DNA from 3 places in the Acidovorax sp. JHL-9 genome. Region 1 is predicted to be linked to each of the others. Evidence: predicted binding sites of a transcription regulator. Region 1 holds the regulator's gene; each other region holds the start of a gene.
What was found. The regulator FNR, encoded in region 1, switches genes on or off when oxygen is low (the NO sensors DNR and NnrR bind a similar motif). The targets are predictions, from matches to a motif close to TTGATNNNNATCAA.
Positions count from the first base shown of each region.

Region 2: the regulator FNR is predicted to act here: its motif matches at 1,660-1,673, upstream of K225_RS0111355 (3-hydroxybenzoate 6-monooxygenase).
Region 3: the regulator FNR is predicted to act here: its motif matches at 1,414-1,427, upstream of K225_RS0109170 (OmpW family protein).

Region 1 covers NZ_AUEX01000008.1:56,947-60,219, forward strand. The annotation lists gene hemN (oxygen-independent coproporphyrinogen III oxidase) at 1-1,102, opposite strand, end outside; gene fnr (fumarate/nitrate reduction transcriptional regulator Fnr) at 1,293-2,015, shown strand; gene K225_RS0106640 (hypothetical protein) at 2,037-2,330, opposite strand; gene K225_RS0106645 (FixH family protein) at 2,388-2,660, opposite strand; gene ccoG (cytochrome c oxidase accessory protein CcoG) at 2,735-3,273, opposite strand, start outside.
Region 2 covers NZ_AUEX01000015.1:26,880-30,152, forward strand. The annotation lists gene K225_RS0111350 (cupin domain-containing protein) at 1-376, opposite strand, end outside; gene K225_RS0111355 (3-hydroxybenzoate 6-monooxygenase) at 431-1,633, opposite strand; gene K225_RS20725 (MarR family winged helix-turn-helix transcriptional regulator) at 1,762-2,244, shown strand; gene K225_RS0111365 (LysR family transcriptional regulator) at 2,249-3,154, shown strand.
Region 3 covers NZ_AUEX01000011.1:85,176-88,448, reverse strand. The annotation lists gene purL (phosphoribosylformylglycinamidine synthase) at 1-272, shown strand, start outside; gene K225_RS0109175 (DUF808 domain-containing protein) at 374-1,366, shown strand; gene K225_RS0109170 (OmpW family protein) at 1,499-2,089, shown strand; partial or broken gene K225_RS22795 (NYN domain-containing protein) at 1,993-3,273, opposite strand, start outside.

The DNA of each region.
Region 1 (3,273 bases):
GATTCAGCGCCAACCCCCGCACCACGGGCAGCCGCCCCTGATCCAGATGGTCGTAGTACTCCTCCAGCGACTTGGCGTTCTGGCTGTAGGTCGCGCCCACCCGGCCGATCGCGGATACGCCCAGGGCGATGAGATCGCAGTCGGGCTGGGTGCTGTAGCCCTGAAAATTGCGGTGCAGGCGCCCCTGCCGCTTGGCAACCGCCAACGCATCCGTAGGCAAGGCAAAGTGGTCCATGCCTACATAGACGTAACCGGCATCAATGAACGCGTCCAGCGAACGCGAAAGCATGGTCACCTTGGCGGATGCAGCGGGCAATTCTGTCGAGATGATGCGCCGCTGCGGCTTGAAACGATCGGGCAAATGGGCGTAGGCATACAAAGCGATTCGGTCGGGGCGCAACTGGGCCACCTGTGCCAGCGTGCGATCAAACGACTCGGGTGTCTGGCGCGGCAGCCCGTAAATCAAATCCACATTGACCGACTCAAAGCCCAGCGCACGAGACGCTTCCACCAATGCAAACACCTGCTCTGCGGGCTGAATGCGGTGCACGGCCTTCTGAACCTCGGCATCAAAATCCTGCACCCCGAAGCTCAATCGATTGAAGCCGAGCTCCGCCAGCACCGCCAGCCGCTCCGAAGTGACCGTGCGAGGATCCACCTCGATGGAATACTCACCACCCGGCGCAAAGGTGAAACTGCGCCGCAGCGTTGCCATGAGCTGGCGCAGCCCGTCGTCCGAAAGGAAGGTCGGCGTGCCGCCCCCGAGGTGCAACTGGCTGACCACCTGTCCGGTGCCGCAGTGGGCCGTGTGCAGATCAATCTCGCGGCTGAGGTAGCGCAAATACACGTCGGCACGGTCATGGTGCTTGGTGATGATCTTGTTGCAGGCACAGTAGTAGCACAACGATTCGCAAAACGGAATGTGGACATACAGCGACAACGGCAGTGCCATGGCCGTAGCACCAAGCCGGCGCTGTGACAGTGCCAACACATAGTCCTCTTGCCCAAAAGCCTCCACAAACCGGTCAGCCGTGGGGTAGGAGGTATAGCGCGGTCCTGGAATGTCAAAACGGCGCAGAAGTTCTGGGGTAACAGCGGTCATGGGAAAATATCCTTGCGTGCATCGGTACTGTGCCGTACCCTTTGGCCCACGTCCTTGACCTTAATCAAGAAGACGAATGGGTACAGGGGGGACAATTTGATTCAAGTCAGCCGCCACGCGTGCACCACGGGACAATGGAGTCCCAGCAGATACAAGCCAATTACCCTGACCTGTCCAGGTCCCAGTGCCCATGAACCCGCAAACCATCAAAGTCGCCTGCTCCAACTGTAACCTGCGAGAACTGTGCATGCCCGTAGGCCTGAACGAGCAGCAGTTGCAACGCATTGACGATATCGTGGCAGTGCGGCGAAAAATCAAGCGGGGAGGTACGCTCTTTCGCAATGGAGAGTCGTTCACTTCTCTCTATGCCATTCGCACTGGTTTTTTCAAGACCTGCGTCGCTACCGAAGATGGGCGCGACCAGGTCACAGGCTTTCAGATGGCGGGTGAAATCATTGGACTCGATGGCATCGTCAACGACCATCACACCTGTGATGCAGTCGCCCTCGAAGATGCCGAAGTGTGTGTCATGCCCTTTGATCGCATCGAAGAACTATCGCGCGAAGTCACGGCGTTGCAACACCACGTTCACAAGATCATGAGCCGGGAAATCGTTCGTGAACACGGTGTGATGCTTTTGCTGGGCAGCATGCGCGCAGAAGAGCGCCTGGCCGCGTTCCTGCTCAACCTGGTGCAACGCCTGCATGCCCGCGGGTTCTCGCAGTCCGAACTGGTATTGCGAATGACACGGGAAGAAATCGGCAGTTACCTTGGACTCAAGCTGGAGACAGTCAGCCGCACGTTCTCGAAGTTTGTGGAAGATGGCACGGTAGAAGTCAAACAGCGCCATGTCCGCATTCTGGACACCGAGGCACTCAAGCGTATTGTCAACAACCAGCAGGCTTGTCACTGATCGCTGTTCAGGTATGGGCCGTCACGGGCATGACGATGCCTTGTGGCAATCGTCCGGTCGGGCATCCGGAGGCACGGGGCAGCGGTTGAGTTCAAAGGGTGACATGGAGAGCAGCGTTGTCAGCGCGCTGGCAGCCATGGTAATGATCCAGAACGCAAAGAACGCAAGGGTATAGACCCCCTGGCGGGACAGCGTCAATGGTTGACCGAGCCAATGAAGATCCTGTGGATCCACCATGGCGAAAACCAGCATTTCCAGGATCCCGGCCACCAGAAAAGCGGGCCATGCAATCCACATCAGGCGTTGTGTCCACATCGTGTGTTTCCTCGGGGTTGCGGGGAGCGTTTGTATGCGACCAGTTGGGACTCTCGTTCAGCGAGGCTGATCTACGGCAGGTGTCGCCGCATGGTTGCGGCCCTTGAGCGCAGGGGCCAAACTTTTCTCTGGCTGTGCCAGCGTCTGGTTGATCTCAATCCCTTTGCGGTAATAGTCCTCCTCGACGACGGGGTCCGGCCGACTCACGGCAAGCCACAGCGTAATGAAGCCGGCGATCACCACAATGACCGGTCCGGCAATCACCAGCCAGACATGCCCAAACTTCCACCATGGCTGGGGTCCGGGAGTAATAACGGGGCTGGTTGGCATGGAAGCTCCTCAGGTATCAGCATACAGGCCACAAGACGCCATGCAGCGCACAGCGTGACCTTCACTCAATTGACTCAGCGTGGCACCAGGAATATGGATTTCTCAGTCACTTTGCCGCCGCTTTCCAGTGCAGATATATCGAAATGAATCGCATGGGAACCAGGGGCCGCAGATCCATACGGTATCTGCAGTCGCACCGCGACCCAACGGGATTCTGCAGCACCAATGTCCACCTCCTGCTCCGAAGCCACTTCCAAGCCATCCAGCCCGCTCGCAGTAATGCGGTAGCGCTGTGCGGCCTCTGTGGCATTCATGATCTGCAGTCGATAGACATTTTCAAGCTTGCCCCCCGCAACAATGCGGGACAAGGCGGCACGGTCACGCACGATGTCCACCTTCAGGGGGGTGCGCGTGCTCAGGCTGGCCAGCATGCCCACACACAAAGCCACCAGAACCGCGGTGTAGATGAGCACGCGAGGGCGCAAGACATGGCGCAAGATTTGCGACTGGCTCCAGCGATGCAGAACACCATTCTGGGTCGAATACCTTATCAAGCCTCTGGGGTAATGCATCTTGTCCATCACGGTATTGCAGGCATCCACGCAAAGACCGC
Region 2 (3,273 bases), on a different contig from region 1:
GGCGGTGCTCGGGCGCATCCTCGCCGGGCATCAGGTACTGGATGGCCGCCCACAGGGTGGGTGTGGCAAAGGGCCGACCGCCGAGGGAGGGGTTGGCCAGGGCGATGGCACGGCGCTCGCCCCCCCGGCCCACCGGCACAATGCGGCCGGCTTCATCGGCCAGCTCGACCAGCCGGTCCCAGCGCCACAGGTGGGCGCTGGCCTTGCTCTGGGGGTGGGCGGGCATCAGGTCGCCGATCTGTGTCCACAGCGGCACCAGCATTTCCTGCTCGAAGCCGCGGTAGAGCTGCTCCAGCGCCGGCGTGGGTTCGGGCTGGCCGTGGGCCGCCACGGCAGACAGGCGGACGGGCGACGGTACGGTATCAATCACGCTCATGGGAAATCTTTCTGTTGACGACGGGGTGCGGTACGAACGGGCATGGCGCCACGCTCAGTCGGCCAGGCAGTTGTCCACCTTCCAGCCGTACAACCACTCCATGGCGTCATAAAAGCGCTCGGGGCTGCGGTTCTTCCAGAGGTCGTTGCGCACCAGGCGCTCCACGCCCTTGGCGTGGAAGATGCGGCCCATTTCGCGTGCCGACAGCACGACCCGCGCCGTGCGGGCCACGCGAGAGCGCTCATACAGCGAGAGTGCCTTGGGGAAGTCCTGGTTACAGCGCTTCAAGGCTTCGCCCAGCGTCACCGCGTCTTCCAGCGCCATGCAGGCGCCCTGTGCCAGGTATTGCAGCGTGGGGTGGGCAGCATCGCCCAGCAAGGTGGCGCGGCCAAAGGTCCATTGGCCAATGGGCTCGCGGTCGGCGGTGGCCCAGCGCTTCCAGCTCTTGGGCATGTCGATCAGCTGGTGGGCGCGGGGGCAGCAGTCGCGGTAGTAGCTTTGCACCTCTTCGCGGCTGCCTTCGCGCACACCCCATTCCTCCTGCTCGCGGCTGTGGAAAGTCACGACCACGTTGTATTGCTCGCCGCCGCGCAGCGGGTAGTGCACGAGGTGGTAGTTGGGGCCGACCCAGATGCTGGCGGCGTTCCAGCGCAGGTCTTCGGGGAAATCATTCTTCTCGACCACGGCACGGTACACCACATGGCCCGAGACGCGGGCCGCATCGCCCACGTACTGCTGGCGTACGACGGACTTCACGCCGTCGGCGCCGATCAGCGCCTGGCCGTGGTGTGCCATGCCATGCTGGTCGTACACCGTCACGGTGTCGCCGGCTTGCTCCACACGCTCGATGCGCGTGCCGGTCAGCGTTTCAATGGCGCCATGGGCTTGTGCCCCCTCCAGCAGCGCGGTGTGGATGTCGGCACGGTGGATCACCGCGTAGGGGTTGCCAAAGCGCTGGCGAAAGGCTTCGCCGGTGGGGATGCGGCCCACCAGGCATTCGTCCAGTGCGTCGTGCATGACCATTTCGTCGGTATAGACCGCGCGGCCGCGCGCCAGCTCGCCAATTCCCAGCGCATCGAACGCGGCAAAGGCGTTGGGGCCCAACTGGATGCCCGCGCCAATCTCGCCGAGCTGGGGGGCTTGCTCCAGCACCTTGACCGCGTAACCCTGGCGCGCCAGCGCCAAGGCCGCCGCCACGCCGCCGATGCCACCGCCAGCGACCAGGACCGGTGCCGTGGGAGTTTTCAAAACGTTCATTGCCGCTGTCTCCGTTGAATGTGCCACTGATGTAGATCAATAAACCGTGTGCATATAAAAAGTACACTGACGATTAGTGTAGGGCTAAAATGATCCGAGTCAAGATCAGTGGAAACCCTTAATTTGCCATGTCCGTAGAAGTCGATAACCTCCCTGGCTTCCACATCCGCCGCCTGCAGCAGATCGCCGTGGCGGTGTTTCTGGAGGAAACGCAGGCCGATGGCATCACGCCTGTTCAATACGCCGCGCTGAACGCCGTCGGGCGCGAGCCGGGCATTGACCAGCGCACGCTGGCCCGTACCATTGGCTTTGATACCTCCACCATTGGCAGCGTGATCGACCGCCTGGAATCGCGTGGCCTGATGAAGCGCCACACCCACCCCCAGGATCGGCGTGTACGGCTACTGACCATCACGCCCGACGGCCGGCGCCTGCTGGAAGCGGTGGAGCCCGGCATGTTGCGCGCCCAGGAGCGCATGCTCGAACCCCTGGCACCCGAGCAGCGTGCGGTGTTCATGGACATGTTGCGCACGCTGGTGCGGGGCAACAACGCCCTGAGCCGCGCGCCCAGCGCGCCGCTGCACGAGCGCGCGCCAGGTCGCGCACGGTGAGCCCATGGACTGGGACAACCTGCGCTACTTTCTGGAACTGGCCCGCGCCGGCACGCTGGTGGGCGCCGCCCGCCGCCTGGCGGTGGACCACACCACGGTGGCGCGCCGCCTGCAGGCGCTGGAAAAACAGGTGGGATCGGCCCTTTTTGCGCGCGAGGCCGGCGGCCACCGGCTGACCGAGGCCGGGCGCGCGCTGCTGCCCCAGGTCGAGGCCATGGAGGCGGCCTTTCTGGCGGTGGAAAACGCCGCGCCCGGCGTGCGCCAGGGCCTGCATGGCCTGGTGCGCATAGGCACCACCGAGGGCTTTGGCAACCTGATCCTGGCCCCCCAGCTGGCCCGCTTTGCGCTGAGCCACCCCGGGCTGGTGGTGGACCTGCTGGCGCTGCCGCGCCTGGTGCACCTGTCCCGGCGCGAGGCCGACATCGTGATCTCGCTGGAGCGCCCGGCGCGCGGCGCGGTGCTGGTGGTCAAGCTCACCGACTATGTGCTGCAGCTTTATGGCGCGCGCAGCTATCTGGAGCGCAACGCCCCCATCCATACGGCTGACGACCTGCGGGGCCACACCTTCATCAGCTACGTGGACGACTTGCTGTTCAGCAAGGAGTTGCAGATCCTCGATGAACTGCACCGACCCGCGCACTTTGCGCTGCGCAGCACCAGCATTCTGGCGCAGTACGAGGCCGCACGTGCCGGGGCCGGGCTGGCCGTGCTGCCGGCGTTTGTGGCGGCGCAAGACCCGGCGCTGGTGCCGGTGCTGCCGGGGCTGGCACGGTTCCAGCGCACGTTCTGGATGTCCATGCCGGCCGACAACAAGCATGTGGCGCGTATCCAGGCCACCTGGGCGTTTTTGCGCGAGGCGGTGGCGGCGCAGCAGGGTATGCTGATGCCGGAGATGGGTGCTATTGAATGAATAGCTATTAGAGCCTGTTGACGATCTCGCCCGATTTCGCTCCAACCCTTGGGGCAGTGGTCTTTGCGGGCGGTCTGCGGCGCTTGCCAATGGCGGGGCTATTGGCCATACACCGCGCC
Region 3 (3,273 bases), on a different contig from region 1:
ACTTCAAGTACCGCGGCAACGCCGACAAGGCCATTGCCGCCATGCGCTATGTGGACAACCACGGCCGCGCGACGGAGCAGTACCCGTTCAACCCCAACGGCAGCGCGGGCGGTCTCACGGCGGTGACCACGGCCGACGGCCGCTTCACGGCCATGATGCCGCACCCCGAGCGCGTGTTCCGCAACGTGCAGATGAGCTGGACCAGCGAGGACAAGGCGCAATACAGTGCCTGGATGCGTATCTGGCGCAACGCGCGCAAGTGGGTTGGGTGAGCGGTTTTTTGCTATTGAAATAGAAGCTTAGTGCGTATGCTGTATAAGCGCTAGGCGCTATTTTTATATGTAAACATCTCGTCAAACTCTGGGAGTGATCCATGGCCGCTGGCAGCCTTCTTGCCTTGTTGGACGACATTGCCACCGTCCTCGACGATGTGGCTCTCATGACCAAGGTCGCTGCCAAGAAAAGTGCCGCCATGGCCGATGACGTGTCGGTCATGACCAAGGTGGCGGCGCAAAAGACGGCGGGCGTGCTGGGCGACGATCTGGCGCTCAATGCCCAGCAGGTCACTGGCGTGCGCGCCGAGCGCGAGATTCCGGTGGTCTGGGCCGTGGCCAAGGGCTCGCTGGTGAACAAGGCGATCCTGGTGCCGGCGGCGCTGCTGATCAGTGCCTTCGCGCCCTGGGCGGTGACGCCGCTGCTCATGGTGGGCGGCGCATTTCTGTGCTTTGAGGGGTTTGAGAAGCTGGCACACAGGTTTTTGCACAGCCCGCAGCAGGACGAGGCCGCGCACGAAAGCCATGCCCAGGCCAACGCCAACCCGGCCGTGGACCTGGTGGCTTTTGAAAAGGGCAAGATCAAGGGGGCCGTGCGCACCGATTTCATCCTGTCGGCCGAAATCATCGCCATCACCCTGGGCACGGTGGCCGGTGCGCCTTTCGCGCAGCAGGTGGCGGTGCTGGCCGGCATCGCGGTGGTCATGACGGTGGGCGTTTATGGCTTCGTGGCGGGTATCGTCAAGCTCGATGATCTGGGGCTGTGGCTCCACAACCAGCCCGGCGCAGCGGCCCGTGCGCTGGGGGCAGGCATTGTGCGCGCCGCGCCCTGGTTGATGAAGGCACTCTCGGTGGCGGGCACGGCGGCCATGTTTCTGGTCGGCGGCGGCATTCTGGTGCACGGGGTTCCAGCACTGCACCACGCCGTGGAGGGCGTGGGTGCGGCGGCGGCGCTTTGGCCTGCGGGTGGACTGTGGGGGGTGCTGGTTCCCAACCTGCTCAACGCCGTGATCGGCATCGTGATGGGCGGCCTGGTGGTGGCGGGCGTGACGCTGGTGAACCGGCTGCGCAAGGGCACTGCCGCGGCCCCTTGATGCCGAGGTGCGTGTGCCGCACCACGCTCAGGGTAATTACCAGGAGTTTGACCTGAGGCAAGGTTGACCATTTTGCTAACAGGCTCAATGGCGGTACGGGGGTTGTCCCCGTTCAACCGCATCGAGTTCTGTATGAAAAAAAATCTGCTGGCTGTCGCCGTTCTGTGTGCCTTGACCTCTGGCGCTGCCTTTGCGCAGCAGGCCGAAAGCCCTTGGCTGGTGCGCGTGCGCGCCGTTCATCTGGACAGCGCCAACAAGGACAGCACGGGGCTGGGCCTGTCGGTCAACAACAAGACGATTCCTGAAGTCGACATCACGTACTTCTTCAACAAGAACGTGGCTGCCGAGCTGGTCCTCACGGTGCCCCAAAAGCACGACGTGCGTTCCAACGGCACCAACATTGGCACGCTCAAGCACCTGCCGCCTTCGCTGCTGCTGCAATACCACTTTGATGCCCCCGGCTTCAAACCCTATGTGGGTGCTGGTGTCAACTACACGCGCTTTTCCAGCCTGAACTTGCCCGCTGGCGTGGGCATCGATCGCAACAGCTGGGGCGGCGCCCTGCAGGTGGGCCTGGACATTCCACTCAACAAGAACCTGTCGCTGAACTTCGACGTGAAGAAGGTCTATATCAAGACCGATGTGTTTGCGGGCGGCGCCAAGGCAGGCACCTTCAAGGTCGATCCCGTGCTGGTGGGCGTGGGCCTCGGTTGGCGTTTCTGATGCGAAGGCGCTGCCTGCGCGGCGCCTGGCATCACATGGCTCCAAGGTAAAAGGGCTGGCGCCTGCGCCGGCCTTTTTTTTTGACGGGGCGATTTTTCCCGACCACGGCGCGCTGGCAGTTTGCGGGCGTGCGGCTGGCCGGGGACATGGGCTGAGGCGCGCGCGACGGGGAGCTGTGGCCGCAAGCGGCAACAGCTCCCCGCATTACGGGGCGGTGCTGCCTGCGGGTGGCTTGCGTGGTCGGCGGGGCCGGGCAGGGGCCTTTGGGGGCTTCTGTGGATCATTTTCCGCTGCGGCCTGCGGCAATGCGCTGGCCGCGCTGGAAGGCGCTTGCGGCACTGGCTGCGCTTCGGGTGCCGCGGTTGCGGCGGGTTCCGCGGCCACTTCGGCGGCCGGCGTTGCCGCTGTGCGGTTGCGGCCACGGCCGCGCGCAGGGGCCGCTGGCGGCGCGGGCTCTGCCACTGCGGCAGGCGGCGCTGCGGCAGGTGCTTGCTGCCGGAAATAGCTGCTCACGGGCCGCTCTGCCGTCGCGTCGGGCAGCGCCGGGGCGGCATTGCCCGTGCTGCGAAACACGTAGGCGCCGGATTTTTCGTCGCGGCCAAACTCCAGCAGTCCGCGCTGCTGGGCTTCTTCGAGCAGGTTGCCAAAGGCCCGGAAACCATAGTAGCTTTCGCTGAAATCGGGTTTGCGGCGCTTGATGGCTTCCTTGAGCACGGACGCCCAGATCTTGCCGCTGTCGCCGCGCACGGAGAGCAGGGCGTCAAACGTCTCCACCGCCAGCTCGATGCCCTGGGTGCGGCGCACCTCCTGCGCTTCCTTGCGGCTGCGCTCTTCCTCGGGTGAGCGCCGGGCCATGGGCGCGGCATCGGGCGGTTGGCGCCGCGCCTGCGCGCGCTGGCTCTCGCGCACCAGGTCGTCGTAAAAAATGAACTCGTCGCAGTTGGCGATCAGCAGGTCCGAGGTGGACTGCTTGACGCCCACACCGATGACCTGCTTGGCGTTTTCGCGCAGCTTGGAGACCAGTGGAGAGAAGTCCGAATCGCCGCTGATGATGACGAAGGTGTTGACGTGCGACTTGGTGTAGCACAGGTCCAGCGCGTCCACCACGAGGCGGATGTCGGCCGAGTTTTTGCCCGACTGGCGGACATGGGGGATCTCGATCAGCTCGAAATTGGCCTCGTGCA